DNA from 2 places in the Streptomyces sp. NPDC048473 genome. Region 1 is predicted to be linked to the other one. Evidence: riboswitches for the same ligand, from Rfam matches in the RefSeq annotation. Region 1 holds a riboswitch; the other holds the start of a gene.
The links. Region 1 has a riboswitch for glycine ahead of gcvT (glycine cleavage system aminomethyltransferase GcvT). Riboswitches for the same ligand answer to the same signal wherever they lie in the genome.

Region 1 (15,715 bases):
ACGGACTTGCCGGAGCCGGACTCGCCGACGATGCCGAGAGTCTTGCCCTTCTCCAGCTGGAAGTTGAGCCCGTCGACGGACTTGACCAGGCCGTCGTCGGTCGGGAAGTGCACCTTGAGGTCGCGCACTTCGAGGAAGGCGGTGGGAGCGGGCGAGCCGGCCGGGGCGGGTTCGCCCAGCGCGGCACCGCTCTTGTGCAGTTCGGTCATCCCAGCCTCACTCGCGGGTCGATGACGGCGTACAGAATGTCGACGACGAGGTTGGCGACGGCGATCGCGAGAGCCGCGAACAGTGTGACGCCGAGGATCACGGGCAGGTCCTTGTTACTGATGGCCTGGACCGCCGCGAGACCGAGCCCCGGCAGGTTGAACGTGGACTCGGTGAGGACGGCGCCACCGAGGAGCACGCCGATGTCGAGGCCGAAGACGGTGAGGATCGGCGTCATCGCGGAACGCAGGGCGTGCCGGGTGATGACGGCGCCCTCGCCCAGACCCTTGGAGCGGGCGGTACGGATGTAGTCCTCGCCGAGCACTTCGAGCATGGTGGCTCTGGTGAGCCGGGCATACATCGCGGCGTTCAGGAAGGCGAGCACGATCCACGGCAGGATCAGTGTCTGGAACCAGGTGCCGATGCTGTCGTCCGTGGAGAGGTTGTCGGCGATGTGCACCCAGCCGAGGTTGTGCACGAAGAGGCCCATCGCGACCATGCCGGTGAAGAAGATCGGCAGGGAGACGCCGGCGAGGGCGGTGGTCATCGCGGCACGGTCCCAGATGCTGCCGCGCCGCAGCGCGGACACCACACCGGTGGCGACGCCGCCGAGGAGCCACAGGACGCAGGCACCGGCGGCGAGCGCACCGGTGACGGGCAGGGCGTCCTTGAGGGTGGTCCAGACCGGTACCTCCGTGCGGAAGGAGTAGCCGAAGCAGGGTGCGGCGCAGTGGGTGACGTCGTCACCGTTCGCGTAGTCGCGCCCCATCGGGATGCCCTTGACGAAGTCCCAGAACTGGACGAGAAGGGGGTCGTCGAGACCCAGTTTGATCCGGATGCCCGCGAGCTGCTCGGCACCCGTGGCCTTGCCGGCGAAGAGGACGGCGACGTCCTGACCCGCCCACTTGGGCAGCATGAAGAAGATGGTGAAGGTCGCGAGCAGTACGACGAGCACCATGATGACTACGGCGAACAGGCGCCGGATGAGATAAGCAAGCACTGTGCGCGGCCCGGCGGTGGCCGGGAACCCCTTGTGGGGGCTCCCGGCCACCACCACGGCCATCACCTGCCCTTCGGACTGGCGGGTTTCGGCGGCGGTGGGGCAGTCAACCGGGTTGACTGCAAATGCTGTTGGCTACAGCGACTACTTGACGACGCCGAGCGAGACGTAGTCGTAACGTCCGCTGTAGGCGTCGGACATGTAGACGTTGGTCAGTCGTTCGCCGCGCCAGGTGATGTTCTTCTCGTAGATGAAGGGCATCCAGTCGGCCTGGTCGAGGATCCGCTTGTCAAGAGCCTTGTAGATCTCGCCGGCCTTGACCGCGTCGGTCTCCGCGATGGCGTCGTCGAAGAGCTTGTCGATCTGCGGGTCCTTGAGCTGCGACTCGTTGTAGTTACCGGTCTCGGCGAGGAACCGGCTGTCCCACAGCGGCTGGCCGAAGCCCTGGCCGGACGGGAAGTCCGGGCCCCAGCCGCTCATCGTCATGCCGTAGCCGCGCTTCTTCACGACGGACGGCGAACCGGTGATGCTGGACGACTCGGCGCCGTCGATCGGGTCGACCTCGATCTTGATGCCGACCTTGCCGAGCTGCTCCTGGAGCGCCTCGGCGGTGTCGACCTCGCCCGGGTTGTTGTTACGGGCGGTGAGCTTGGTGGAGAAGCCGTTCGGCTGGCCGCACGCCTTCAGCTCTTCCTTGGCCTTGGCCTCGTCCGGCTTGCCCTTGCGGGCGAGAACGCCGTACGGGTCGTAGTCGCTGTGACCCTTGATGGAGGTCGGAAGCGTGCTGTTGGCGATCTCGCCACCGGCGATCTCGCCACCGCGGGTCTGCTGGAGGCCGGCGAAGTCCGTGGCGTAGAAGACGGCCTTGCGGCAGTGGACGTCGTCCAGCGGCTTCGCCGTGTGGACGAGCGCGACGTAGCGGACGAAGGACGTCAGCATGTTGTCGACGCTGTCCTTGTGGTCCGAGACGGCGGTGACGCGGCCGGACTGGGTCATGCCGGTGCCGTTGAGGTCGACGTCGTAGTCGCCCTCCATCAGCCTCTTGTCGTTCTCCTCCAGGTTGGCGGAGATCGTCACGGTGACCTTGTCCGGCAGCGCGGCGCGCACCGGGTCCGAGGACTTCTGCCACTTGTCGTTGCGGACGAGCACGATGCTCTTGCCCGGCTTGTACGACTCGAACTTGTACGGGCCCGAGGAGAACGGCCGCTGGGTGTACTTCGCCTTGGTGTCCTTCGCCGCCTTCACGGGCGTGCCGGACGGCATGGCGAGGAACTGCTCGAAGTCACCGTTGGGCTTGGGCAGCTTGAAGATGACGGTGCTGTCGTCGGGCGTCTCGATCGCCTTCAGGCCGAGCTTGTCCGCGGACGAGTCCTTGTAGGGGCCCTTGTACTCGCCCTTGGGGTCCAGCGTCTGCTTCAGGTACTGCGGGCCACCGGTGATGGTGTCCGTCGCCCAGATGCGCTCGATGCCGTACTTGACGTCCTGGGAGGTGACCTTGGAGCCGTCCTCCCAGGTGATGCCGGGACGCAGCTTGTACGTGTACGTCTTGCCGCCGTCGCTGATCACACCGGGGCCGGTGGCGAGGTCGCCGACCAGCTTGGTGGAGGCGGCGCCCGGCTTGGTGTCGTACGTGACCAGCTGGCGGGTGTAGAAGCGCATGAAGTCCCAGGCCATGCCGTAGTAGGCACGCTGGGGGTCGGCGGAGTCGAGGTCCTGCTTGCCGACCATCTTCAGCGTTCCACCCTTTTTGGTGGACGCGTTGGCGACCTTGTTGAACGCCGCGTTGAAGCCGGCGCCCTTCGACTTGCTGTCGCCGCTGTCGCCGTCGCCGCCGCCGCACGCCGAGGTGGTCATCAGCGCCGCGACCACGAGGGCCGCACCAGCGGTGAGCCGTCGTTTCGAGGTAACTGTGGACATTTTCTCGCAACCTCCGAGATCGCGGTCCCAGGCCATTGCTTGCCGGAGAACCATGGGAAGAGCCACCTGACAGTGCGGCAGGGGCAAGTCGTGGGCTATCGGGTCCCCTTGGGATCCAGGGCGTCGCGCAGCCCGTCCCCGAAGAGGTTGAAGGCCAGTACGGTGATGAAGATCGTCACGCCGGGGAAGACCATGAACATCGGGTCGTGCTCGTACGTCTCCAGGGCGTCCCGCAGCATTCCGCCCCAGGAGGCCGTGGGCGGCCGGACACCGGCGCCGAGGAAGCTGAGGGCCGCTTCGGTCAGGATGTTGGTGGGGATCATGAGCGTCGCGTAGACGGTGATCGGTGCCACCAGGTTCGGCAGCAGTTCGCGGAAGAGGATGTGCACCCGCCCGCCGCCGAGGCTGCGTGCCGCTTCCACGTACTCGCGTTCACGCAGCGAGAGCGTCTGGCCGCGGACGATGCGTCCCACGTACGGCCATCCGAAGAAGCCGATGACGGCGACGAGTACGGCGATGCGCACCCCGCTGCCGGTGAGGCCGAGCAGGTCGTCGGGGAGGACCGAGACGAGGGAGATGATGAAGAGGAGCTGCGGGAAGGACAGCAGCACGTCCATCACCCGGCTGATCACCGCGTCCACCCAGCCGCCGAAGTAGCCGGCGACGATCCCGAAGAGCGTGCCGAGCGCCACGGCGACCAGGGCCGCCAGGAACGCCACGAGCAGCGAGATCCGGGCGCCGTAGACGATCCGGCTGAAGATGTCGCGCCCCTTGTTGGGCTCGACGCCGAAGAGGTAGTCGCCGCTCACGCCGCCGAGGTCGCCCTTGGGGAGATTGGTCAGCGGGTCGAGCATCTCCTGGTGGAAGTCGTTCGGCGGGTGTCCGAGCAGGCTCACGATCAGCGGCGCGAAGACCGCCACCACGACCAGGACGAGCACGGTGATGCCGCCCGTCAGCGCGACCTTGTCCTGCTTCAGGCGGTTCCAGGCGATCTGCTTGAGAGACCGTCCCTCGACCTTCTTCACCCCGGAGTCGGCTGCGGGACCGCCGGTAGCGATCGGGTCCGCTTCCGTGGTCGGCTCGTGCAGTGGTGCCGTCATCGTGGCAAGGACCCCTCTCAACCGGCGGTGGCCGGGCCGAACTGGCCGCTGTGGCGGCGCGATCAGTCAGTCGTACGCAGAGGCGGCAAGACGCCCTTGCTGCGGGAGTCTTCATTGCCGTCGCGCGAGGTAGCCATACCGTCAGGCGAATGGATGCCTAACCGTGATGCGGTCAGGGGTGTTCCGTTATCCGGACGGAAGTGAACGCCCCTCGAACACAGGTCAGTTGAGGCGGAAGGGGGCACGCGCGTAGATTCGCGTCGCTTTCACCACCAGATACCCCCAGCACGGAAATCTCGGACATGAGGAGTTCGAGCCTGTGGTGAGGGTCCGGTCGGCGCACCGATTCACCCGAGCTTGGACGGGCACGGGTGGCCGCCTTCCGGAAGTCGGGTGCGTACAGCGACATTTCGGGTGCCGGGGACGTACAACTCCGCTGCCGGCAGGGTCAGTACGCGCCCTGCTGCGGCGGATAGCCGTAGCCCGCCACCGGGGCCGCCGGTGCGTGGGCCTCGCGGTCGTAGAACGGGCGGGAGTTGGCGCGCAGCCACATCGCGACCGGGTCGTACTCGTCGGACATCGCGACGGTGGAGACGGGCAGCCCCTCCGGGACCGCGCCGATCGACTGCTGCATCATCGCGCGCACCGCGTCGACCGAGGTCTGGCTCGTGTCGTAGAGGTCGAGACCGATGGCGAGATACGGGACGCCGAGCGCGGGCTGCACCCAGGCGCGGCGCAGCGAGCGGATCGCGGGGGTGTGATGGGCGTTCTGTGTGAGCAGGGCGTAGAACTGCGGGATCTCGATGGCCGGCTCGGTGAGCCGGAGCGGGCCGGCGGGCATCCGGTCGAGGCCGGTGGCGATCCGGCGCAGGTCCAGCCAGGGGATGCCGACGCCGCCGCCCGGGGCGTGCGGGTTGAGCCAGATGCCCCAGCGGTCGGGGAAGAGGGTGCGGGCGATGTCGCGGCCGCCGACGAGCTCGTGGGCCCGGTTCCAGCCGCTGGCCGAGAGCTCCTGGGCGGAGGTCACACAGGGGGCGTAGCCGAGGCCGTCGATCTCCATGTTCCCGTACTGGGCGTCGGGCGAGCCCGGCCGGCCGTGCCAGAGGAGCATCCAGATCCGGCCGTTCGCGAGGGCCTGCAGCAGTGCCTCGTACGCGTCGTAGCGCCCGGGCGTCACTTGGCGCAGCATGTGCTCGACCTGCCCGGCCGCCGCGGTGCCTGACGCACTCACCTGGTCCCGCCCCTCTTCGATCCACTGTGTCGGCCCGCCGCTCCCGGGGCACACGGGTGCGGCATGGTGCCGTGGCACCAGCCATCAAACCAGCTTATGCGCCGGTCCTGACACCGACTTGACGCCTCGGGTCGACGCCGTGATCCACTCCGGAGGCGTCCGCGTGCGCCGCGCCGGGCGCTACTGGCCCGCGCGCTGGTAGAACGGCCGGATCTTCTCCCGCATCCAGTCGCCGACCGGGTCCTGCGCCACATCGAGCAGGATCAGATTGACCGGCCAGGGCACCTCGGCCCGGCCGAGCGCACGGCCGAGGGCGTCCATCGGGGCGTTGCGCCCGGCGCCCTCCCAGGTGGAGAACTCGACGCCGATGAAGAGGACGGGCTCGCCGCCCTCGATGCTGGCCAGCGCCCGGCGGGCGGTGAGCACGACACCGCTCTCCTCGAATTCGCCGGCCGCCACGGAGAGGAAGTCGACGGGCTCCTCCTGCCAGGCCGGTTCGTACAGCCGGACCCTGCCTCCGCTGGCCGGTCCGTCCAGCGGGGTGCGTCCGGCGCGGCAGAGCTCGGCCACGGCGGGCGGCGGCAGCGGCAGCCCGACGGCTCCGCCCGGGTTCACCGCGATGCCGAGCTGCGGGGGCAGGCCGCGGGCGAACTCGCGGGCGGGCGCGACGGTGAAGGGCATTTGGGTGCCGGCGCAGCTGAGGAACTGCTGTTCGGAGCTGAATACGGGAACGTACGGAGCGCCCTCGATCTCCAGCGTGGGCAGGTCCAGGTCGGGGGAGTCGGGTCCGCCGCCGCCCGGCAGGGGCACCCAGACGTGGCTGCGCCCGAGCACCTCGACGAGCCGTCCGCCCGCCTCAGGGCTGCCCACCGAGGCCATGAGCACTTCTTCGAGCTCATTGGCCGGCCATCCGCTCTGCGGATGGGACTGGACCTGTGCCGGAATGTCCACTGCTTCCCCTTCTTGCCCGAGCCTTCCGGCAGAAGATTAACGTCCGGCCGCCAGGCCCTCCGGCCCCTCCCCCGGGCCTTATGCGTCCGCGAACGCGATCCGGCTCAGCTTCCCCGCCGCCTCCCGGTCCAGCAGCACCGCCGAAGCGCACCCGGGCGGCAGCAGGCCGGTCTCGGTGTTCCGCAGCAGCCTCCCCACCGCCCTTCGGTGCCGGGCGAACGCATATCCGGAGACGCCGCGTCCGCGCTCCCGCTGCCCCTCCCTCGCCGTCCGCGGTGTGACGTCGAGCAGGACGAGGTGCAGGACGCGGCCCCGGCGCCGCGCGTCACGCGCCAGCCAGCCGCGCACCCACGCCTGGGTTCCGCAGTCGTGGACGACGACGGACTCGCCGGAGCGCAGCGCCCGCCACAGCCCCCAGTAGTGGGCGAAACGGACAAGGGGGCGGTAGAGGGCGTACGGGAGTAAACGGGGCATCAGCCCCGCCCAGCGGTCACGGGTGTTTTGCGAGTCGATGGCGCGGGCCGTCGCCACCGCCCGCCGGATGAGCGTCGATTTACCGCTGCCGGGCAGCCCGGAGACCACCACCACGTCGCCTGCCGCGAAGTGCAGGCTGCGCGGGCTGCGCCCGGCCCGCTCCCGCAGATCCCGTACGACGGGCGCGTGCGTGCCGAGCGTTTCCGTGGCCGGAGCCCCTGGCTGTGCAGGCATCGCGCCGTGCGCGACCCCCGCGGTCGTCGCGTACCGCTGCAACGTCATCACCCTCCCCCTGTCGGGTCACCCCACGTATGCCCATGAAGTGTAAAGAAAAGGTAATGCGGCACAACCGTCCACGCCGCTGATTTCCCGAGAGGGACCGGGGCCCCACTCCGGCGCGATGCGTGCGATGATGACCCGGCCAACTGCATAAAGGCCGCTTGAATCCGCGCGGGAGAGTTCCGGTCACTGCATGTGCCGGGCGCCGAAGGAGCAAGTTCCTCCCTTGAATCTCTCAGGCCCCGTACCGCGTGGATGAGGCAGATCTGAAAAGCGGGCCGCTCTGCGGCTCCACCCAAGGTGCAAGCCGAACCCTTCAGGGGCTCTCGGCGAACCTCTCAGGTTCCGATGACAGATGGGGAGGGATCGTCCTCGTCGTCATGCCCTGGGAGCCATATCCATGAGCACCGCCCCCCGTCTCACCGCCCTCGATGCCCTGCACCGTTCGCTGGGCGCGACCATGACCGACTTCGCGGGCTGGGACATGCCCCTGCGGTACGCCAGCGAGCGCGACGAGCACAACGCGGTGCGCACCAGGGCCGGTCTCTTCGACCTGTCGCACATGGGCGAGATCACCGTCACCGGCCCCGAGGCCGCGGCCTTCCTGAACTTCGCGCTGGTCGGCAACATCGGCACCGTCGCCGTGGGCCGCGCCCGCTACACGATGATCTGCGCCGAGGACGGCGGCATCCTCGACGACCTGATCGTCTACCGCCTGGGTGACACCGAATACATGGTCGTCGCCAACGCCGGGAACGCCCAGATCGTGCTGGACGCACTGACCGCGCGGGCCGACGGCTTCGACGCCGAGGTGCGCGACGACCGCGACGCGTACGCGCTGATCGCCGTCCAGGGCCCCGAGTCGCCCGCCATCCTGGCCTCGGTCACCGATGCCGACCTGGACGGTCTGAAGTACTACGCCGGCCTGCCCGGCACGGTCGCCGGTGTGCCCGCGCTGATCGCCCGTACCGGCTACACCGGCGAGGACGGCTTCGAGCTGTTCGTAGCCCCCGAGCACGCCGAGCACCTGTGGAAGACCCTCACCGAGGCGGGCGCCTCGCGCGGCCTGATCCCGTGCGGGCTCTCCTGCCGCGACACGCTGCGCCTGGAGGCCGGCATGCCGCTCTACGGGAACGAGCTGACCACCGAGCTGACCCCGTTCGACGCCGGTCTGGGCCGGGTCGTGAAGTTCGAGAAGGAGGGCGACTTCGTCGGCCGCAAGGCCCTCCAGGCCGCCGCCGAGCGCGCCGAGACCGCCCCGCCCCGCAAGCTGGTCGGGCTGATCGCCGAGGGCCGCCGGGTGCCGCGCGCCGGTTTCTCCGTGGTCGCCGCGGGCGAGATCATCGGCAAGGTCACCTCGGGCGCCCCGTCGCCCACCCTGGGCAAGCCGATCGCCATCGCGTACGTGGACGCTGCGCACGCCACGCCCGGTACCGCGGGCGTCGGAGTGGACATCCGGGGCAGCCACGAGCCGTACGAGGTCGTGGCGCTGCCGTTCTACAAGCGCCAGAAGTGACATCCGCGCACCTCGGAAGTGACGCAGTCGCGTCTCACACCGTAAGACCACCGTTCATCAGCACTCCCCCGCGTACAGGAGAATTCAGGTCATGAGCAACCCCCAGCAGCTGCGTTACAGCAAGGAGCACGAGTGGCTGTCGGCCGTCGAGGACGGTGTGGCCACGATCGGTATCACCGAGTTCGCCGCCAACGCGCTCGGCGATGTCGTCTACGCCCAGCTCCCCGAGGTCGGTGACACGGTGACTGCGGGTGAGACCTGCGGTGAGCTGGAGTCGACCAAGTCGGTGAGCGACCTGTACTCGCCGGTGACCGGTGAGGTCACCGCCGCGAACCAGGACGTCGTGGACGACCCGTCGCTGGTGAACTCCGCTCCCTTCGAGGGCGGCTGGCTGTTCAAGGTACGTGTGGCGGAGGAGCCGAAGGATCTGCTCTCCGCCGACGAGTACACCGAGTTCTCCGGCAACTGAGACCCAAAGGGACCACCTGATGTCGCTTCTCAACTCCTCCCTCCACGAGCTGGACCCGGACGTCGCCGCCGCTGTCGACGCCGAGCTCCACCGTCAGCAGTCCACCCTCGAAATGATCGCCTCGGAGAACTTCGCTCCGGTCGCGGTCATGGAGGCCCAGGGCTCCGTCCTCACCAACAAGTACGCCGAGGGCTACCCCGGCCGCCGCTACTACGGCGGCTGTGAGCACGTCGACGTCGTCGAGCAGATCGCCATCGACCGCATCAAGGCGCTGTTCGGCGCCGAGGCCGCGAACGTCCAGCCGCACTCCGGTGCGCAGGCCAACGCCGCCGCGATGTTCGCGCTGCTGAACCCGGGCGACACGATCATGGGCCTCAGCCTGGCCCACGGCGGTCACCTGACCCACGGCATGAAGATCAACTTCTCCGGCAAGCTCTACAACGTGGTCCCGTACCACGTCGACGAGACCGGCGTCGTGGACATGGCCGAGGTCGAGCGTCTGGCCAAGGAGTCCAAGCCGAAGCTGATCGTCGCCGGCTGGTCCGCGTACCCCCGCCAGCTGGACTTCGCCGCCTTCCGCCGCATCGCGGACGAGGTCGGCGCGTACCTGATGGTCGACATGGCACACTTCGCCGGCCTGGTGGCCGCGGGTCTGCACCCCAACCCGGTGCCGCACGCCCATGTCGTCACGACGACCACGCACAAGACCCTCGGCGGTCCGCGCGGTGGCGTCATCCTGTCGACGCAGGAGCTCGCCAAGAAGATCAACTCCGCGGTCTTCCCCGGCCAGCAGGGTGGTCCGCTGGAGCACGTGATCGCTGCCAAGGCGGTCTCGTTCAAGGTCGCGGCGACCGAGGAGTTCAAGGAGCGCCAGCAGCGCACCCTGGACGGCGCCCGCATCCTCGCCGAGCGCCTGGTCCAGCCGGACGTCACCGAGGTCGGTGTCTCCGTGCTGTCCGGCGGTACGGACGTCCACCTGGTCCTCGTCGACCTGCGCAACTCCGAGCTGGACGGCCAGCAGGCCGAGGACCGGCTGCACGAGCTGGGCATCACGGTCAACCGGAACGCCATCCCGAACGACCCGCGGCCGCCGATGGTCACCTCGGGTCTGCGGATCGGTACGCCGGCCCTGGCCACCCGCGGTTTCCAGGCCGAGGACTTCACCGAGGTCGCCGAGATCATCGCTTCGGCGCTCAAGCCGTCCTACGACGCCGACGACCTCAAGGCCCGCGTGATCGCGCTGGCCGAGAAGTTCCCGCTGTACCCCGGCCTGAAGTAGGGGCGCAGGCCGTCCTGAAGTAATCCGGGACACAGTTCGTCACCTTTCGGGCGGGGCACCGCGCACACTGGTCAGTGGGCGCGGTGCCCCATCCCTTGTCCCCGCTGCTCTTCGGGCCGACCGGTCCGTACCGCATCACCCGGCAGACAACGGCGTCTACCAACCCTTAGGAGTCTCCCGTGGCCATCTCGGTCTTCGACCTGTTCTCGATCGGCATCGGCCCGTCCAGCTCCCATACGGTCGGCCCGATGCGCGCCGCCCATATGTTCGCGCGCCGGCTGAAGAACGAGGGCCTCATCGCCCACACCGCCTCCATACGCGCCGAGCTGTACGGATCGCTCGGTGCGACCGGCCACGGCCACGGCACCCCCAAGGCCGTCCTGCTCGGCCTGGAGGGCGAGTCGCCCCGTACCGTCGACGTGGAGTCCGCCGACGACCGCGTGGAGCGGATCCGTACCACCGGCCGGATCAACCTCCTCGGCATGCACGAGATCGACTTCGACGCCGACGAGCAACTGATCCTGCACCGCCGCAAGGCGCTTCCGTACCACGCCAACGGCATGACGATCTTCGCCTTCGACCACGAGGGCGCCCCCCTCCTGGAGAAGACCTACTACTCCGTCGGCGGCGGCTTCGTCGTCGACGAGGACGCGGTGGGCGAGGACCGGATCGTCCTCGACGACACCGTGCTGAAGCACCCCTTCCGCACCGGCGACGAACTGCTGCGGCTCTCGAAGGACACCGGTCTGTCCATCTCCTCGCTGATGCTGGAGAACGAGAAGACCTGGCGCACCGAGGACGAGATCCGCTCGGGTCTGCTGGACATCTGGCGCGTCATGCAGGCCTGCGTCTCGCGCGGCATGTCCCGCGAGGGCATCCTGCCCGGCGGTCTCAAGGTCCGCCGCCGTGCCGCGAACACCGCCCGCCAGCTGCGCGCCGAGGGCGACCCTCAGACCCTCGCGATGGAGTGGATCACCCTCTACGCGATGGCGGTCAACGAGGAGAACGCGGCGGGCGGCCGCGTCGTCACCGCACCCACCAACGGCGCCGCGGGCATCATCCCGGCCGTGCTGCACTACTACATGAACTTCGCGGCCGGCGGCGCCACCGAGGCGGAGAAGGAGGACAGCGTCGTCCGCTTCCTCCTCGCCGCCGGAGCCATCGGCATGCTCTTCAAGGAGAACGCCTCCATCTCCGGCGCCGAGGTCGGCTGCCAGGGCGAGGTCGGCTCCGCCTGCTCCATGGCCGCGGGCGCCCTCGCCGAGGTCCTCGGCGGCACCCCCGAGCAGGTCGAGAACGCCGCCGAGATCGGCATGGAACACAACCTCGGCCTGACCTGCGACCCGGTCGGCGGTCTCGTTCAGATCCCGTGCATCGAGCGCAACGGCATGGCCGCGGTCAAGGCCGTCACGGCCGCCAAGATGGCGCTGCGCGGCGACGGCACCCACAAGGTCTCCCTCGACAAGGTCATCAAGACCATGAAGGAGACGGGCGCGGACATGAGCGTGAAGTACAAGGAGACGGCGCGGGGCGGGCTCGCGGTGAACATCATCGAGTGCTGAGCGTTCATGTTGCGTCGTGCTGCGCGGCGACGTCCGGGCTGATCAGAGTGGTTGCGGCAGGGTAACCAGTACCACCCGGAGGCATCTGCCCACCGGCTGTCCACCGGTGCGGCCGTTCACCTGTCGGTTCGCGAGGGGATCCTCTTGTCCAGGATGGTCATCAGCATGACGGCGACGCCGATGCCGATGACGACGAGGGCGACGGCGTGGAATCCGGCGTCGGTCGCGGTGGATCCGAAGGCGATGCCGATGAGGCTGGAGGAGAAGATCGCGCCGAAGTACGCGAAGGTTCGGAACAGTCCTCGATCTTCCAGACGTCGGCGTGACCGTCGATCCACTGAAAGTGCTCAAGGGCGAGGTTTCGCGCAGGGGAGGGCATGATCGCGAGTCTTGCGACCATCGGTCACCACGGCCGGTAAATATCTCCGGGCTCCGTCGCACGACGCCCCTGCTGTCACCGGCGGCAGCTGAACACGCAGGACAGCACTTCGGAGGCGATGTGCATCAGCGAGGGGTCGCGGGTGACACGTGGCGCTGCGGCGGCACTACTGCCGTGCAGGAGAAAACTGTTCGTTGTGCCGGATGGTCTGGGGCCAGTAGGTTCGTGCCGTCGAAGATCGAGTGGTCTGGAGCCTGCGCACGATGCGAGAGCACGCATGATGACGAGTCCAGCCTCTGGGTTCGAGGGATCGGCCGGCTCACCGGAATCCGAGCAGGCAAACGGCGGACTGATCATCTTTTTGAACGGCACGTCGAGCTCGGGCAAGTCGAGCGTCGCCAGGGAGCTTGTCGGAGTCCTTGATGAGCCGTGCTTCTACATGCCCGTGGACGCGTTCCATGCCATGCGATCAGCACCTGAGATGACACCGGACCAGCTGAATGTCGTACTCAAGCGCACCTGGATGGGGTTTCACCGTGCGGTCGCGGGCATGGCTGCGGCAGGCAACATCATTGTCGCGGACCACGTCTTGAGCGAGCCGTGGCGCCTTCGCGATTGCCTGGCTCTGTTTTCCCCTCAGGACGTCGTCCTCGTCGGAGTGCGCTGCCCTTTGCCGGAGCTGGAACGCCGGGAGCAAGCGCGTGGTGATCGTCCGGCAGGGCTGGCTGCCCGCCAGTTCGACCGCGTCCATGCCCACGGCATCTATGACATCGAGTGCGACACCGGCAGTTCGAGCCCGCTCGAGTGCGCTCGGGAGATCAAGGAGTTTCTTCTCCGGCGGACGACCCCCACTGCGTTTGAACGCATGAGGCCAGTAAGTCTCGCCCAACCTGCGGTTGGGTGAGACCAAGCTTCTTTGCCGTCATGACCTGGCGCTCGCGCATGCGGTAAGTCGCCGTCCGGTGGTCCTGTTGCAAGTCAGCTCGGGCTCTGTCTGTCGTTGTGTGGAGCGCGACGTTCACTACCCGGCGTGCCTCAACGGGCCGGAACCGCACCCCCTTCCTCTCCGCCGATCCGGAACGTGAGCGATGTCTGAGAACAAGAGCGTCTGGGAAGTGCGGCTGGGTATTTACGCCACTCAGCAGCAGGCCGAAGAGGTCGAGGAACGCATCACCAGGCTGCTCTGCCCGGACCCCGATCACGCCCCGCCGTGCCCGATCCCCTGGTCGGTATCCCTCCTCCACGGGTCCGGGCTCGAGGAAGACGACTCGTATGCGGAGCTGATCGAACAGGCCGAGGCGGAGAAGCACCTCCGCCCGTAACCATCCGGACCCGCCCGACCATCCGGCGGTTCGATCGAACGGTCGCCGCTTGCGATCGTGCGTACGAGGTGAAGATCGGCTGAAGATCCCAGGGAACCCGGCCGCGCCGAGAAGACCCCCAGCCCTCCACGGCCGGGGCAAGTGCTCCGCCCTTGAACCTCATTGCCTGCCCCGGACCGCCGACGGCTCTGCCACAGCATCTCCACAGCCCTGAGGCCCTCGATTGCTTCAGCACCGTGGAGTTGACACCACGGTGCGGACGCGCCCGGCGCAGGCGGTACGGCGGACGACTTCAAGTACACGCCCCACGTGTCGGAAGCCGATTTCGACGCACTCTCCACCGCCGAGAAGCACTAGGTCGCCGCCGCCGAACTGACCGACGGCACCGTGCCGTTCGCGGACGACTTCGATGCGGTCCAGTACGGCCGGGACTACTGGAACGACTACGTGGACAACCTGGACCCGTCCGCACAGCAGGCGCTCCGGGACTACACGGGCGACTCGTTCCCCTCGTACAAGGACATGAACGGCTACCTGCGGAACGACCCCTACTACGGTCCCAGGCCCGAGGTGCTGCACGACATCGGCGAGATGGACCGGGTGATGTCGACCCGCCCCGTGCCCGAGGACGTCATGGTGGTGCGCGGCACGGGCATCGGGCACCTCGACCTCGACTCGTCTCTCGAAATGCTGGGTGGCACGTACGGTGACGAGGGTCCACATCGCTCGGCAACCACCCGGTACCCAGCTTCGCGGGCAAGGACGCCATCCTCCACCTGCGGGTCCCGGAGGGGACGCCCGCGCTGTGGCTGGAGAAGGTCAGCCAATACGGTGTGACCGAGCGTGAGATCCTTCTCGGGCGCGGCTCGGAGTACCGGGTGACCCGAGTCTTCGTGGACGAGGCCGGACAGGCCCAGGTGTACGGCGAAGTCCTGCCGAAGTGACAGAGGAAGAGTGCATGACCAGCGAGAACCGACCCAATCCGCGGTTCGAGGAAGACATGCAGCTCAAGCGGGTCGCCGGGCCGCCCCGCTACAACCGTGTCGCACAGGGGCCCGTGCAGTACGTGCGGGTCGCCGACAGCGACGGCGTGGTGATCGGCTACGTATGGGCCAATGACGAGGGGGACGCCGCCGGCTGGGTGACGCCGCAGGGGCTGGGGGCCGCCGCGATCAACGCCGGAGCCGCATGGCTCAGGAAGCTGCGGGACGCGAAGTCCCGCGGGATCGCTCCCACTGCCCTGCTCGCCGAGCTGGTCCGGGACACGAGTGACATCAAGGGCAGCGGTGTCGTACCCGGCTCGCCGGCCGAGGCCCCGTCGCTCGCCGAACTCAAGGAACTGGCAAGCGGGGGCTGAGGTCTCGCACCGACGCCCACGGCAAGAGCGGATCATGACGTACGAACCCGACGCACCGCGTTACCGCGGCGAGACCGACAAGCCGGTCCACCACCTCACCGTCGCCAACGCCCGCGGCGAGGCGATGGGCTACCTGTGGGCCAACGACGAGGACGACGCCGCCGGGTGGTGCCTGCGGCCCACCGGTGACCGGGCCGGGTTCAACGAAGGGCTTGAGTGGTCCACAAAGCTCAACGAGGCCAAGGCGCGCGGGCTCGTACCCACAGCCGCGCTCGCCGAGCTGGTCCGCGGCTCGGACCCGAGATGCGTCAGCCACATCGTCCCGGACTCCCTGACTGCGGCCCCGTCCCTGGCGGCGCTCACGGAGCTCGCCCACGTCGTGACCAAAGCCGACGACCGGCGTCTGCTGGCCCAGCTCGACCGTGAGAACGCCGACGCATGGCGCCAGTTGAGGGAAGGGCTCGCCGCGCTGACCGACGAGGACCGTGACGTGCAGTGGTCCAAGGGCGGGAAGCAGCCGGACGGCACCTGGCAGATGAGCTATCCGCTCCACAGCAGGCGGCTCGAACGCGTGGTCCGGGCGCTGCCCGCTGTCGGCGCCGTGACGCCCGCGTACCTCTGGCAGGACAATCCGCCGCCCACCGTGCCGCTCGACGGCCGGATGAGCCCGGC
Region 2 (15,715 bases), on a different contig from region 1:
GATGCGCTGGGTGACCGTCGGAGCGCCCTCGCAGCCGGACGTGAACATCGTCCTGGAACCGCCCGCCGCCGACCCGAACGCCTCACCGGCCGACAAACAGGCCATGGCGGAGCTGATGGCCAAGGGCATGCTGCGCGGCGTCATCTTCGCGACGGACGACTGCGACGCCACCTTCGAGCGCATCAGCGCCGCGGGCGGCGAGGTGCTGCAGGAGCCGACGGACCAGCCCTACGGCGTCCGCGACTGCGCGTTCCGCGACCCCGCCGGCAACCTGTTGCGCTTCACCCAGCCCCTCGGGAAGTGAGGCCTTGGCGGGCCCCGCTCAGGGGTCTGGGGTTCCGGACCGCGTCCTGAAGGCCCACGCCCGGCATGCGAAGGCCGCCGTCCGCGCCCCCTCGCGGACGGCGGTCGTTCAGGGTCCGCAGCGGTCGGCCGCTTCAGGCGGACTCGGGTGAGCCCGCAGACTCGGACGAGCTCAGAGGCTCGGACGAGCCCGAGGCTCAGGCGCCTTTGGAGCGGCTGCTCATCATCGCCATGGCACCGGCCGCCGGCCCCAGCAGGCAGATGCAATCGGTGGCAGACGGCCGAAGTCCCTGTCACCGGCCGGGCTTTTCGGTCCAGCAACACGGAATTGGCCTTGGCCTGTGGCTTTCCGCCGCACGTACGGTCACGTCATGAGGATCCGAATCGTCGATACGTTCACCGACCGCCCCTTCACCGGCAACCCGGCGGGAGTCCTTCTGCTGGATTCCGACGCCTTTGCCGACGACGAACAGCTCCAGCGGATCGCCATGGAGCTGAACCTCTCCGAGACCGCGTTCGCCCACCCGCTGCCGCCGGGCGGCGACGCGGACTGGGCGCTGCGCTGGTTCACCCCGACCACCGAGGTCGACATGTGCGGGCATGCCACCCTCGCGACCGCGCACGTCCTGCACACCACCCGGGCAGCGAGCGGCACGGTACGTTTCGCGGCACGGTGCGGCATCCTCACCGCGACTGCCCACCCCGACGGCACGATCACGCTCGACTTCCCCACAGCCCCGCTGACACCGGAGACCGCCCCGGCCGGTCTGGCCGTCGCCCTGGGCGCGGAACCGCTCTCCGTCCACGACACCGGCCCTCACATCGGCGATCTGGTCGTGGAACTGGCCGACGAGGCGACCGTACGAGGACTGACCCCGGATCTCGCCGCACTGGCCCGCCTCTCCCGGCGGGGCATCATCGCCACGGCCGCCGCCGAGGACCCCGCCCGCGGCTACGACTTCGTCTCCCGCGGCTTCTTCCCGCGCGTCGGGATCGACGAGGACCCGGTGACCGGCAGCTCCCACACCGCGCTGGCCCCCTTCTGGTCGGCCCGGTTCGGCCGTGACGAGCTGACCGGGCTGCAGGCCTCCGCCCGTTCCGGTCTGGTCCGCACCTCTCTGCGCGGCGACCGCACCCTGCTGACCGGCAGCGCCGTGACGGTCATCGACGGCGAACTGCTCACGGCGCTCTGAGCCTTCCGCCGACAGCGCGGAGGGCGCACGGACCACTCCCGTACGCCCTCCGCGCCGAACACCGCCCACGGACCACGCCGGCACACCCCGCGCCGAACACCGCCCACGGATCACTCCCGCACACCCCCGCGCCGAACACCGCCCGCCTACGCCCCACCCCACTCACGGCGTAGGCAGCCACCCCACCTTCCCCGCCAGCAGGGCGTATCCGACAAACGCCCCGATGTCGAGCAGCGCATGCGCCGCGACCAGTGGACCGACCCGCCCCCAGCGCCGGTACAGCAGCACGAAGACAACACCCATCACCATGTTGCCGATGAAGCCGCCGATCCCCTGATACAGGTGGTACGAGCCGCGCAGCACCGAACTCGCCACCAGGGCGGCCATCGGCGTCCACCCCAACTGACCGAGTCTGCGCAGCAGATACCCGACGACGATCACTTCCTCCACCACGGAGTTCTGGAGCGCGGACAGGATCAGAACCGGGAATTTCCACCACACATCGGGCAGTGATTCCGGGACCACGGTCAGATTGAAACCGGCTGCCCGCGCCACCAGATAGAAGGCGAGCCCGGCGCTCCCGATGCCCGCCGCCACCATCGCGCCGCGCCCCAGGTCCGGCCATGGCCTGCTCCGGTCGAAACCGATGGCACGCAGGCCGGCGCCCTCCCTCATCAACAGATGCGCGACGAGGGCGACGGGCACCAGGGCCGTCGCGATTCCGAAGAGTTGCCAGGCGAGATCCAGCCATGGACGCCCGGGTGCGTATGAGCTGTTGAGCGTCGCGGCCTGTTCCTTCAAACCCCCTGGTTTCGTCAGTGATCCGACAAAACTGATCAGGGCAGACACCCCGCTGGCGCCCAATGAGAGAGCCAGCACCAGCACCGTTTCGGACCGCAAGATCCGTCGCGACACAGCCTCTTGGGGGAAAGATTCAGCCACGCGCCCCGCCTCCACCTGTACACCTGCCTTGAGTTGTGCATTCACGCCCCATCCCGCTCCCCGTCCCGCTAGGGTCTCGAATGCAGGTACGAAGATCATGCGCGACAGGCCGGGGGACAACCACCATTGGCGATGGTCTGGTCCCCCTTTTCCTTGTTCATTCTCAAGGAGGGGCACCACCGTCATGGGACGTCACAGCTTGCCCGACGACTACGCGACCGATGGAAGCGGGGACGGTCCGCCGCCGCGCCGACGGCGCACCGTAGCGATCGCGACCATGCTCGTCCTCGCGGTGGCGGCGGGAACGGCAGTCGCGGTGCAGGGCGGCCTGCTGTCGTTCTCGAAATCCTGTGAGGATTCCGCCGTACGCCTTTCCATGGTGTCCTCACCGGACATCGCCCCCGCCGTGCGTGCCGTCGCCGACAAGGCGCGCAAGGACGATGTGAGATCCGACGGCCGCTGTCTGTATGTGCGGGTGGTGGCCCGCGATTCCTACAAGGTCGCCAACGCACTCTCCTCCGGCACCCGTACCCCGGACTACCAGATCTGGCTGCCCGACTCCGACCTCTGGGTCGACCGGGCCAAGGGCTCCGGTGACGGCATCCCGATCACGCCGGGTGATTCCGTCGCCTCCTCCCCCGTCACCCTGGCCATGGTGCCGTCGGCGGCCAAGAGCCTCGGCTGGCCGAAGAAGAAGTATTCCTGGGCGGAGTTGACGGCCGCGGCCATGGACTCCGACAAGGTGCGTCTCGGCGCGGCCGACCCGGCACGCAGTGCCACCGGTCTGCTCGCGCTCTCCAGCATCGGCGCGTCCTCCGAGAAACAGGGCGGCGACAGCGACACCAGGGTCGCGGCCACTGCCAAGCTGCTCGCGCAGCGCATGTCGGACGGTGACACCCAGGTGCTCGAAACGCTGGCTCAGGGCGACTCGGGCGCCGAGCAGGGCAATCCGGAGCGCAACCAGGCGGTGCTCCTCTCCGAGCAGGCCGCGTTCGCCCACAACGCGGAGTCGACCGGCGGTGGAAGGCTCGACCTCTTCTACCCCAAGGACGGCACCCCGCTGCTCGACTATCCGTACACGCTGGTGGACGAGACCAGGATGAGCACGTCCGAGGGCCGGGCGGCCCTGCGGTTCATGACACTGCTGAATGAGCCGGGCGCGCAAGCCACGCTGAAGAAGCACGGCTTCAGAAACGTCGACGGGGCGGCCGGGGAGTCGGTGGTCGCATCGGCGGGCGGCAGGAAGCCCCAGCCGTACGCCACGGCCGCCGCGGCACCGTCCGCCGAGGCGCTCCAGCAGACGCTCGGCATGTGGACGATCACGGTGCAGAGCGCGCGGCTGACGACGGTCGTCGATGCCTCGGGTTCGATGGCCACGATCGTGCCGGGCCGCAACCAGTCCAGGATGGATGTCACCAAGGCGTCCCTGATCCAGGCCCTCAACCAGTTCACCCCGAACGACGAGATCGGGCTCTGGGAGTTCGCCACCACGCTCGACGGCGACAAGGACTACCGCAGGCTGGTACCGACGGGCCGGCTCGGCGATCCGGCGAAGGGCGGCGGCACCCACCGCGAGAGGCTCGCCGCGGCCTTCTCCGCGCTGCAGCCGGTACCGGGTGGCGCGACCGGCCTGTACGACACCACTCTGGCCGCGTACAAGGACGCCCAGGCGACCTATGTGAAGGGCAAGTTCAACGCCGTGGTGATCCTCACCGACGGCTCGAACCAGGACAACCGCTCCATCTCCCGCAGCGCCCTGGTCGCGGAGCTCAAGCGGATCGCCGACCCGGAGCGTCCGGTGCCGCTCCTCGCCATCGCGGTCGGCCCCGAGGCCGACCGCGAAGAGGTGAACGAGATAGCGAAGGTGACCGGCGGCGGGGGCTACCAGGTCACCGACCCGGCCGAGATACAGGCCGTGATTCTGCAGGCCGTCATGACGGCCGGGCAGAGCAACCACGCCGCCCAGGAGTAGCACTCGGCGCAGTCGGGAACGACAGCGGTCGCCGGCGCCCGCCACGAAGGGGTCACGGCGCAGGGACACCCGTCGGCCAGCTGTGCACGGGTTCGCCGCCGTGCATCAGTTCGGCATACCGGCGGGTGGTCGCGGCCAGTGCCGCATGCCGTTCGAGCCCTGCCTCCCGTGCCCGGTGGTAGGTGTCCACCTGCCAGGACGCTCCGTTCGCCCGCCGCTTGCAGCGCTCCTCGATGACGCCGAGGTAGCGGTCCCGGTCCGCGGGCTCGATGTTCCAGGCATCGAGCCCCGCAGCGGCCAGCGGCAGCAGCTCGTCCCGTACGAGCTTGACGGCCGGCACCCGGGTCATCCCGCCCGATCGGCCGGGACGGGGCCAGATCAGCTCCGCGTCGATGCCGTGGCGGCAGGCGGTGTCGAAGTTCTCGGCCGCTGCGGCGAACGGCAGCCTGGTCCACACCGGACGGGATTCCTCGGCGAGCGCCCGCACGAGCCCGTAGTAGAGCGCGGCATTGGCGATCACATCGGTGACGGTGGGACCGGCGGGCAGGACCCGGTTCTCCACCCGCAGATGGGGTACGCCGTCGGCCAGCCCGTACACGGGCCGGTTCCAGCGGTAGACCGTACCGTTGTGGAGCACGAGCTCCGGCAGCCGCGGCACCCCGCCCTCGTCGAGCACCCGCAGCGGGTCCTCGTCGTCACAGATCGGCAGCAGTGGGGGGAAGTAGCGCAGATTCTCCTCGAAGAGCTCGTACGCCGAACCGACCCACCGCTCGCCGAACCAGGTCCTGGGCCGCACCCCCTGGTTCTGGAGTTCCGGCGGTCTGGTGTCCGTGGCCTGCTGGAAGAGCGGCGGCCGCGATTCCCGCCACAGCTCCCTGCCGAACAGGAAGGGGGAGTTGGCGCCGAGGGCGATCTGGACCCCGGCGACGGCCTGGGCCGCGTTCCATACGGCCGCGAAGCGCGCCGGTGTCACCTGCAGATGCAGTTGAACCGATGTGCAGGCGGCCTCGGGAGTGATCGAGGAGGAGGTGGAGACCAATCGCTCCACGCCTTGGATATCGAGCGAGAAATCCTCGCCCCGCGCAGCCACCATTTGATCGTTCAGCAGTGTGTAACGGTCCGCGTCCGAGAGGTTCGCCGCAACGAGGTCCTGACGGCCCAGGGTGGGCAGAATTCCGATCATCATGATCCCGGCATCGACCTCGCCCGCCTTCCGATGGGCATATCCAAGGCCGGTCCTGAGCTCTTCGGCCAGCTGATCGAAAACGCGTCCGTCCAGGTGGTGCGGGACTATGTTCACCTCCAAATTGAACATCCCGAGTTCGGTCTGGAAATCACGGCTCGCGATGCGCGGGAGCACCTCCCCATTCATCATCTTCGGCATGCCGTCGGCGCCTGCCAGATTCAGCTCGATCTCCATGCCCATGAGGTTGCGGGGGCGGTCGAACCTCCGCTCCGTCAGGAGCCTCTCCAGCCCCTCCAGGCACTGGTGGAGCTTCCTCCGGTACCTCTGCCGATCGGACAGATCAAAGGCGCCCGCCACGACCTTCTCCCCCATCGAAGCGTCCCTCCCTCGAGTGGGCGGCCCGCGGCCCAGGCCGCTCGCGTCACGATCGATAATGCCCAGGCCGGGTGATCCATAACGCCCCCATGAACGCCGCGCACCCAGTAATCTGAGGACGGCTGTCCGGGGCACATTCCCCAGGCATGGTGCAGCACGAAGTTTCCCCCGCCTGGCGCGTGGCGAAAACGCCGACGCGTTTCGGCCGACCGCGTCCAGGGAAAAATCCCTGGCGGTGGCTGCGCCGCTGACGACGAATCAGCAGAATCTCCGCATAATAAAGTCTTGATACCGCCTTGTCGGCAATACCTGCGACGGCTAGTGGAATCACTGCGTGAACACGTGTCGTATAAACTTCGCGGACGAGGCAGAGAGTTGACGCACCGGCCCAGTCACCGGCCTCCTCTGGCCCCGCACGCCGACAGCGCCGTCTGCACCCGCCCACGCATCACCGTGTCTCCGAAGTGAGAGGCGACCCACTATGCCGCTGCATGTTCCCCCGGCTCCCGCGCCCGCTCTGCGCAGCGTTCTCGCGGCACTCGGTTCACCCACCGCAGTCCGCGAGGCCCGCACACCGGCTCTCCGAGCTGCCCAGGGACCTCTGAGCCCCGAACTCCCGCTCCCCGTCCATGTACTGGACCGGATCGGTCCGAGCGGGCTCGCACCCGCCACCCGGCTTGCCGCGTGGCGGTTCCTGATCCGCAGCTCGGAGCAGGCCGTCGCCGCGGCGGACACCATGCTCACTCCGGACGGCTGGACCTTCTCGCACTTCTTCGAGGGCCCGTACATCGCCTCGACCGAACTCGCCCTGCGCCAGGCCGAGACGGTGACACCCCACTATCAGCCAAGGCTGCTGTCCATTCCGGAGCTCTACATGCTGGCGCTGTGGCTGCACGGCGACACCGAGGCCGACGCGTCCGGCGGGGCACTTGCCCCTGCCGATCTTCTGGTGCCGCTGGCTCCCGCACCGCCGGGTATCGCGGCACATAGCCCGCACCGGGTCGCCGATCTGCTCCGCGTGATGACGCTGCGCATCACCCCCGGCCCCGGTCCCCTGCTCGGATCACCGGCCTGACAGCGGCCGCACCCCCACATCAACCGAGCTGCGCCCCGCCACCGGCCCCGGTGGCGGGGCGCAGTGCTGCGGGGCGCACATCCTGCCCATCCGGACTAGCCCGGTCCGGCCACCCCGAACCACCCGAAGTGACAGTGCAGTTGCGGTGAACCGTCCGGCCGGGTGACGCGTCCTCGGGGTAAGGAGAAGTGCTGCTGCGAAATCCCTGCGGATTGACGCCCGTGGGGCAACACTGGGACCGGACCGATCGATACGGGGGGCGCGGCCATGAACACCTCATCAAGCCGCAGGACATTCACTACGACGCAGCGAAAGAACCCATCCATGTGCCAGCACCAGCCACCATGCCCGACCGCCGACTCAGCCGACCGGGAGGCCGCCCGCCTGACGGCACACCACCCGGAACAGGGCTGGAGCCTGCTGTGCAACGGCGTCCTGCTCTTCGAGGACACCGGTGAGCTGCTCCCGGACGGGCAGATCATCGCCCCGCACCGGCCCCTGGGAACCGACCGGGTGATGAAGGCCGCCTGACCCCGGCCGGTACGAACTGGGGCCGGCCCGGAGAACTCTCCGCACCGGCCCCGACGCATGTCCGCGTCACGCCCTACCGCTCATGCCTCAGTTGTCGTACTCGTCCAGCGGAGGGCAGGAGCAGACGAGGTTACGGTCACCGAAGGCACCGTCGATCCGGCGCACCGGCGGCCAGTACTTGTCGGCGGCCGAGACTCCGGCCGGGAAGACCGCCACTTCACGGCTGTAGCCGTGCTCCCACTCCCCGCCCAGCATCGCCGCGGTGTGGGGAGCGTTGCTCAGCGGGTTGTCGTCCGCGCTCCACTCGCCGGAGGCCACCTTCTCGACCTCGCCGCGAATGGCGATCATCGTGTCGCAGAAGCGGTCGAGCTCCGCGAGGTTCTCGCTCTCGGTCGGCTCGATCATCAGCGTCCCGGCAACCGGGAACGACATGGTGGGCGAGTGGAAGCCGTAGTCGATCAGACGCTTGGCGATGTCGTCGACGCTGACGCCGGTGGCCTTGGAGATCGGCCGCAGGTCCACGATGCACTCGTGCGCGACGAGCCCGGCCGGGCCGTTGTACAGGATCGGGTAGTGCGGTTCGAGACGCTTGGCGATGTAGTTGGCGGCGAGTACGGCAACCTGCGTCGCGCGCTTCAGGCCCTCCCCGCCCATCAGGCGTACGTACGCCCAGGAGATGGGGAGAATGCCGGCCGAGCCCCACGGGGCGGCCGAGATCGGTCCGACACCGGTCTCGGGGCCCGCCGCGGGCTGCAGCGGGTGGTTCGGCAGGTACGGCGCGAGGTGCGCGCGCACACCGACCGGGCCGACGCCGGGGCCGCCGCCGCCGTGCGGGATGCAGAAGGTCTTGTGCAGGTTCAGGTGCGAGACATCGCCGCCGAACCGGCCCGGCTTGGCGAGGCCGACCAGCGCGTTGAGGTTGGCGCCGTCGACGTACACCTGACCGCCGGCGTCGTGCACCTCGGCGCAGATGTCGGCGACGTGCTCCTCGAACACACCGTGCGTCGACGGATAGGTGATCATGAGCACGGCGAGCTCGTCGCGGTGCTTCTCGATCTTGGCGCGGAGGTCCTCGATGTCGACCTCGCCGTCGTCGGCGGTCTTCACCACGACGACCTTCATGCCGGCCATCACGGCGCTGGCGGCGTTGGTGCCGTGCGCGGAGGACGGGATGAGGCAGATGGTCCGCTGGTCGTCGCCGTTGGCCCGGTGATACGCACGCACGGCCAGGAGGCCGGCGAACTCGCCCTGCGATCCGGCGTTCGGCTGGATCGACACCGCGTCGTACCCGGTGACCTCGGCGAGTCGCTCCTCCAGCTCACGGATGAGGGTGAGAAAGCCCTGCGCCTGCTCGGCCGGCGCGAAGGGGTGCAGTGCGCCGAACTCGGGCCAGGTGATCGACTCCATCTCGGTGGTCGCGTTCAGCTTCATGGTGCAGGAGCCGAGCGGGATCATGCCGCGGTCCAGGGCGTAGTCCCGGTCGGCGAGCTTGCGCAGGTAGCGCAGCATCGCGGTCTCGGAACGGTGCTGGTGGAAGACCGGGTGGGTGAGGATCTCGTCGGTGCGCAGCAGGCCCTCGGGCAGCGCGTCGACAGCCGCGGCGTCCAGCGCCTCGATGTCCCCGTCGGCGCCGAAGGCGGCCCAGACGGCGGCGATCTGTGTGCGGGTGGTGGTCTCGTCGCAGGCGAGGGAGACCAGGTCGGCGTCTACGAGCCGCAGGTTGACACCGCGCTCGCGGGCGTCGGCCACGACATCGGCGGCCTTCCCCGGGACGCGCACGGTGAGGGTGTCGAAGCAGGCGCCGGTCACGACGTCGATGCCACGGGCGCGCAGGCCCTCGGCCAGGATCGTCGCGTAGCGGTGGGTGCGCTGAGCGATCGTCCGCAGCCCGTCCGGGCCGTGGTAGACGGCGTACATCCCGGCCATGACGGCGAGCAGCACCTGAGCGGTACAGATGTTGCTGGTGGCCTTCTCGCGGCGGATGTGCTGCTCGCGGGTCTGCAGGGCCAGCCGGTATGCCTTGTTGCCGTCCGCGTCGACGGAGACGCCGACGAGGCGGCCCGGCAGGCTGCGGGCGAACTTCTCGCGTACGGCCATGAAGCCGGCGTGCGGTCCGCCGAAGCCCATCGGCACACCGAAACGCTGCGTGGTGCCGACCGCGATGTCCGCGCCCAGGTCGCCCGGTGAGGTGAGCAGGGTAAGGGCCAGCAGATCGGCGGCGACGGTGACGATCGCACCGAGCTCGTGGGCCTGCTCTATGACGGGCTTGATGTCCCGGACGGCTCCGGAGGCGCCCGGGTACTGCAGCAGCACGCCGAAGACACCGCGCTCGGCGATCTCTGCAGGGATGCCCGCACCCAGGTCGGCGACGACGACCTCGACACCGGTCGGCTCGGCGCGGGTCTGGATCACGGCAATGGTCTGCGGCAGGGTGTCGGCGTCGACCAGGAAGACACCGTTCTTGACCTTGCCGACGCGCCGCGAGAGCGCCATGGCCTCGGCGGCCGCGGTGCCCTCGTCGAGCAGGGAGGCACCGGAGGTGGGCAGCCCCGTCAGCTCGGCGACCATCGTCTGGAAGTTGAGGAGCGCCTCCAGGCGGCCCTGCGAGATCTCCGGCTGGTACGGCGTGTAGGCCGTGTACCAGGCGGGGTTCTCCATGACGTTGCGGAGGATCACCGGCGGGGTGAAGGTGCCGTAGTAGCCGAGCCCGATCATCGGGGCCAGCACCTGGTTGCGGTCGGCGAGGGCGCGCAGCTCGGCAAGGACCTCGGCCTCGGTGCGGGCGGTCGGCAGCCGGAGTGCCTCCGCGCTCTTGATGACATCGGGCACCGCTGCCGCGGTCAGCTCGTCCAGCGAGCCGTAACCGATCTGGGCGAGCATCTTCGACTGCGCCTCGGCATCGGGACCGATGTGGCGCTGTTCGAACGGAATGCCCTGCTCCAGCTGGGAGAGCGGAGTGCGACGGGGGGTCATGGTGGAGGCCTCCTGGTCTGTCACGACCTGCGAGGGGCACCACGGCGCGGGTGCCCGAACGGCCTCCCCCTCTGTCATCTCAACCTGAGAGCTTCACCGGCGCGCCCTGCGGCGTACCGGCTTTCACCGTCGGTGAGGAAGGGAACCGTATCGGCACTCGGCCGCACGGAGCCCGCCCTGCTTTCCAGAGTGACCTCGTCCGTGCGGTACGGGGGCCTGAGAGATTCCGGGGAGGATTTGCTCCTTCGGCGCCTTCGGATTCGCTCCGGAGGACTCTCCCGCACGGGGTCAGCAGCCATCAACAGCCTACCAGCGGGGTTCGCGGCAAAATTCTCGAGTGGCCAACCCCCCGGATCTGCACTTTTGTAGTGCTTGTGGAGTAGCCGCGACCAGTGGGAGGGACCGTGCAGACCGACATCGATCCGCGCAGCCTGATCGGCCGCAAGGCGTTCGACCGCAAAGGCACCAAGATCGGAACCGTGGACGAGGTGTACCTCGACGACGCGACCGGTGTGCCCGAGTGGGCGGCCGTACGTACCGGACTTTTCAGCCGGGACGCGTTCGTCCCGCTGGAACCCAGCGAATTCGTGGAGGATTCGCTCCACGTCCCCTTCGACCGAGCCCTGATCAAGGACGCACCGGACTTCGGCGTCGGCCGCCATCTCTCACCGGAACAGGAGCTCCAGCTCTACCGGCACTACGGTCTGGACTCCCCGCCCGAAGAGACCGGCCCGGACAGGGACTTCGGCAGACTGGCCGGCCAGGACGAGTAGTCCACCGGGTTCCGCACCAGAGGCAGCGGATCAGCCGGCTGCAGCTCCGGATCGTCGATCCGGAACGTACGCACCCGGCCGGGCGCCGACTCGGGTTCCTCGAACCGCACCGTCACCCGGCCGACACCACTGCCCTGCACCCAGCCGTGGCCGTATGTGTCATGACGTACGTCGTGTCCGGCGGGCCAGCGCCGTGCGGCGAGCTGCTCGGCGGTCTCCTGGGCCTCCTCCTGCGCACCGTCCGCCGGCTCGTCCCCGTCGCCCCCCGCCGCTGTCTCTCCCCCGGCCGCTTCCTCGGTTGCGGCCTGCTCACCGGCGGCCTGGGCGAAGAGATCCTCCTGCGTGTAGTCGGCAAGCCCCGTGACGCCCACCCCCAGGAGCCTTACGCCTCCGGTGGTGTCGACGGCCTCCAGGAGCCGTGCGGCGGCCTCCCGGACCACTGCGGGGTCGTCCGTGGGCCCACGCAGCGTCTCGGACCTCGTGAGCGTGGAGAAGTCGTACCGCCGTACCTTCAGCACCACCGTCCGCCCGGACCGCCCCGCACCCCGCAACCGCTGGACGCATCGGCCGGCCAGCCGCTCCACCTCCGTCCTGACCCGCACCCGGTCGTGCAGGTCCGCGTCGAAGGTGTCCTCGACCGACACCGATTTCGCGTCCCTCTCCGCGACCACAGGCCGGTCGTCGTACCCGAACGCCATACGGTGCAGCGAGCCGCCGTGTGCCTTCCCCAGCAGGCGTACGAGCTCCGCCTCACCCGCCTCGGCGAGGTCATTGACCGTCGTCATCCCGGCACGGCGCAGATGGTCCGCCGTCGCGGGCCCGACGCCGGGGAGGATCCGTACCGACATGGGCGCGAGCAGCTCCCGCTCCGTCCCCGGCTCGATGAGCAGCAGCCCGTTCGGTTTCGCCTCCTCCGAAGCGATCTTGGCCAGCATCTTGGAACCGGCGAGCCCGACCGAGCCGGTGAGCCCGGTGACCGCCTTGATGGCCGTACGCAGCTGCTCGCCGATCTCCAGCGCGGAAGCGGTGTCATCGGCCGTCCCGCCGGCTTCCAGGTCCACAAAGGCCTCGTCCAGGCTGAGCGGCTCCACCAGCGGGGAGAGCCGCCCCAGCAGCTCCATCACCTGGTCGCTGACGGTCCGGTACAGCAGGAAGCGGGGCACCAGATAGGCCGCGTTGGGGGCCAGCCGCCGCGCCTGCGCCGTGGGCATCGCCGAGTGCACCCCGAAGCGCCGCGCCTCGTACGACGCGGTGGCGACGACTCCGCGCGGCCCCAGCCCGCCCACCACGACCGGTTTGCCGCGCAGGCTGGGCTTCGCCGCCTGCTCAGCAGAGGCGTAGAAGGCATCCATGTCCAGATGCAGGATGGTGGGCGCGGCTCTCACATCAATCGATGCTGCCCTACGGCACTGACAATCGCCGCGCCCGATTTCCCGGCCGGGTCAGCCGGCGCGGTTGCGCCGCCGCGCGAGCTCATCGGTGGGGTTGTTCCCGATCAGTGTCTCGCCGGTATCCACCCGCTCGCCGTGCAGCTGTGACAGCGCGGCGTCGACGTCCTGCCACACCACACCCACGGCGATGCCGAAGACCCCCTGGCCGCCCTGGAGCAGATCGACGACCTCGTCCGGCGAGGAGCACTCGTAGACCGTCGCCCCGTCGCTCATCAGCGTCATCCGCTCAAGATCCTGGAATCCGCGGGCCCGCAGATGCTGGACCGTGGTGCGGATGTTCTGCAGGGCGACGCCCGTGTCCAGGAAACGCTTCACGATCTTCAGCAGGACGACGTCCCGGAAGCTGTAGAGCCGCTGTGTGCCCGAGCCGTACGCCGGACGCACGCTCGGCTCGACCAGCCCCGTGCGCGCCCAGTAGTCGAGCTGCCGATAGGTGATCCCCGCCGCCGCGCATGCTGTCGGCCCGCGATAGCCGATGTCGTTGGCCGATGCCACGCCGCCCCCCGCCACCGCCGCCGGTTTAACCGGTTGCCTGATGGTGCGGCCGGCTGTACTCCCCTGCTGCGGATACGGCCCACCCGCTGCCGTACCGTCGCCGCTGCTTCTCACGCCGACCTCCGTCCTTGACCTGCCATCTCGAAGGTAGGCAGTCACTCGGGGTGCGTCAACGATCGCCACACTCGGCACGCCGAGTGATAATCACCCTGAGAGTGGTTTCCCGTGTCTTGCGAGCGGGAAAGGCTTGTCGAATGCGCTGACTGCGACCCCGTAGAACGGTTACTGACTGTTGGTACCGAAGTCCTCCGGTGAGATCTGGTCGAGGAACTCGCGGAACTTCTCCACCTCGTCCTCCTGCTCGTCCGGGATGGCGATACCGGCATCGTCGAGCACCCCGTCACTGCCGTAGATCGGCGTTCCGGTGCGCAGCGCGAGCGCTATGGCGTCGGACGGCCGCGCACTCACCTCGACCCCGCTGGCGAAGACCAGCTCCGCGTAGAAGACCCCTTCCCGCAGGTCCGTGATACGGACCTCGGTGAGCTCCTGGCCGACGGCCTCGAGCACATCCTTGAAGAGATCATGGGTCAGCGGCCTGGCCGGAGCCATGCCCTGCTGGGCGAAGGCGATCGCGGTCGCCTCACCTGGACCGATCCAAATGGGGAGGTACCGGTCGCCTCCCACTTCACGCAGGAGCACGATCGGTTGATTGGAGGGCATTTCCACCCGGACACCCACAACGTCGAGCTCGTTCACACAGCAACCCTAGGACGTGCTCGGCAGGTTTGGGTAGTCGGGCACCGACGTGATCAGTGGAGCCGGACCCGCAGAGTGGTCTGCACAAGCGCCGAATGAAGCCGTACGGACAGCTCTGCGAGCTCCCTCGCGGTGGCCTCCGCATGTGCTCTGGTCTGCGGATTCCGATGCCGGCGCAGGGGTGCGACCACCTGCTCGATGAGTCCCGCCTCACGGTCCGCGGCCGCCCGAATGGCACGCAGGTGACGCGGTTCCAGACCGAATCGGCCCAAATCCGCCACAAGCTTGGCCACTGTGACCATTTCGGCGTCGTAACCGCCCTCGGCGGTCGGAGCGACCAGGCCGTACGACTCCCACTCAACCAGGTCACTCTCGGTGACCTCTGCGGCCGCGAGCAGCTCGGCTCGGTCGATACGGGCCGCGGTCGCCCGTCCGGAGCCCGCGTCCCAGCCGCCGCCGGTCAGATCACGCGGGCCGCCCCCGGACGGCAGGGCGGACTGTTCGCCGCAGGCAAGGGCATCCAGATGCTCTCGGATGACCTTCAGCGGGAGGTAGTGGTCCCGCTGCATACGCAGCACCTGAGCCAGCCGCTCCACGTCGGCCCCACAGAACTTGCGATAGCCGGAGGGGGTCCGCTGCGGCTCGACGAGCCCTTCGGCCTCCAGGAAGCGAATCTTGGAGATCGTGACTTCGGGAAACTCGTCCCGCAGTTGCAGGAGCACCGTGCCGATGCTCATAGGGCGGTCGTCGGCGGTGGCGGTGCCGTGACCGGCACCGCCCGTCGGTGTTCTCAGCATGGACCTTCCCTGACGGGTCAGATGCCCCGCTGGCTCGCGTAGAAGACCAGCCGGTACTTGCCGATCTGCACTTCGTCGCCGTTGGACAGGGCGACGGAATCGATGCGCTCGCGGTTGACGTAGGTGCCGTTCAGGCTGCCCACGTCCCCGACCGTAAAGCTGCCGTCGGGATTCCTGCGGAACTCCACATGCCGCCGCGACACCGTCACGTCGTCGAGGAAGATGTCGCTCTGCGGGTGGCGGCCGGCCGTGGTCAGCTCACCGTCCAGCAGAAAGCGGCTGCCGGAGTTCGGACCACGTCGCACCACCAGGAGCGCCGAGCCGAGCGGAAGAGCATCAACGGCGGCCTGTGCCTCGGGCGAGAGAGACGGTACGGACGTCTGCCCGGTGGCCTCTGCCTCGTACGCCTCAAGACCGGAGATGGAGATGGTCGAGGTCGTCTCCGAGGCACGCTCCGGAATTCCGCCCCTCAGCGGCGCACCGCAGTTGGAGCAGAAACGACTGGCCTCGGCGTTGCGATGCCCGCACCTCGTACAGACCGGCATGGACGAACCCTCCTGCCTGGGGGTGAACCCTCCACCCGTACTTGAGGTTGACGGTTCTCCGAAACCTATGCGGCCGGCACCGGCAGGGTCAACAGACGACGCGCCGGAAGCGCCCGAATTGTCACCGCCCGAACCGGACACCTGATCGCGGAAGAGCGGGCGCTCCGAGCCCTGCTCCTCTGCCTGGCCATGGCGCGGTGCGCGATGGCGGGCAGCCTCATCGCGGGCGCTCTTGCCGAACAACTTCCCAAACAACTTCACGGGCGATTCCCCTTGACCGAAATAGACCCGCCCGTGGGGCAGGACGAACCCTGAACGAACACACCTGCCGACCCGGACATCTTCACA

Region 2: it holds a riboswitch for glycine, as region 1 does, so the genes downstream of both, gcvP (aminomethyl-transferring glycine dehydrogenase) here and gcvT (glycine cleavage system aminomethyltransferase GcvT) in region 1, are expected to answer to the same signal.

Annotation. Positions count from the first base shown of each region.
Region 1 is NZ_JBICXE010000005.1:46,057-61,771, forward strand. It holds gene ACGFU7_RS10730 (ABC transporter ATP-binding protein) at 1-209, opposite strand, end outside; gene ACGFU7_RS10735 (ABC transporter permease) at 206-1,207, opposite strand; gene ACGFU7_RS10740 (ABC transporter substrate-binding protein) at 1,352-3,124, opposite strand; gene ACGFU7_RS10745 (ABC transporter permease) at 3,220-4,224, opposite strand; gene ACGFU7_RS10750 (enhanced serine sensitivity protein SseB C-terminal domain-containing protein) at 4,673-5,455, opposite strand; gene ACGFU7_RS10755 (enhanced serine sensitivity protein SseB) at 5,636-6,406, opposite strand; gene ACGFU7_RS10760 (AAA family ATPase) at 6,485-7,162, opposite strand; glycine riboswitch at 7,322-7,419, shown strand; gene gcvT (glycine cleavage system aminomethyltransferase GcvT) at 7,560-8,675, shown strand; gene gcvH (glycine cleavage system protein GcvH) at 8,767-9,144, shown strand; gene glyA (serine hydroxymethyltransferase) at 9,164-10,423, shown strand; gene ACGFU7_RS10780 (L-serine ammonia-lyase) at 10,603-11,985, shown strand; gene ACGFU7_RS10785 (hypothetical protein) at 12,102-12,323, opposite strand; gene ACGFU7_RS10790 (chloramphenicol phosphotransferase CPT family protein) at 12,645-13,268, shown strand; gene ACGFU7_RS10795 (hypothetical protein) at 13,453-13,686, shown strand; gene ACGFU7_RS10800 (ADP-ribosyltransferase) at 14,074-14,523, shown strand; gene ACGFU7_RS10805 (ADP-ribosyltransferase) at 14,463-14,630, shown strand; gene ACGFU7_RS10810 (hypothetical protein) at 14,645-15,043, shown strand; gene ACGFU7_RS10815 (DUF6508 domain-containing protein) at 15,078-15,715, shown strand, end outside.
Region 2 is NZ_JBICXE010000038.1:55,156-70,870, forward strand. It holds gene ACGFU7_RS37660 (VOC family protein) at 1-304, shown strand, start outside; gene ACGFU7_RS37665 (PhzF family phenazine biosynthesis protein) at 675-1,496, shown strand; gene ACGFU7_RS37670 (CPBP family intramembrane glutamic endopeptidase) at 1,659-2,438, opposite strand; gene ACGFU7_RS37675 (substrate-binding and VWA domain-containing protein) at 2,623-4,410, shown strand; gene ACGFU7_RS37680 (glutamate-cysteine ligase family protein) at 4,463-5,968, opposite strand; gene ACGFU7_RS37685 (hypothetical protein) at 6,453-7,046, shown strand; gene ACGFU7_RS37690 (DUF5999 family protein) at 7,371-7,577, shown strand; gene gcvP (aminomethyl-transferring glycine dehydrogenase) at 7,665-10,550, opposite strand; glycine riboswitch at 10,745-10,841, opposite strand; gene ACGFU7_RS37700 (PRC-barrel domain-containing protein) at 10,955-11,323, shown strand; gene ACGFU7_RS37705 (DNA polymerase IV) at 11,248-12,708, opposite strand; gene ACGFU7_RS37710 (MerR family transcriptional regulator) at 12,766-13,383, opposite strand; gene ACGFU7_RS37715 (bifunctional nuclease family protein) at 13,552-14,025, opposite strand; gene ACGFU7_RS37720 (MerR family transcriptional regulator) at 14,079-14,822, opposite strand; gene ACGFU7_RS37725 (FHA domain-containing protein) at 14,840-15,628, opposite strand.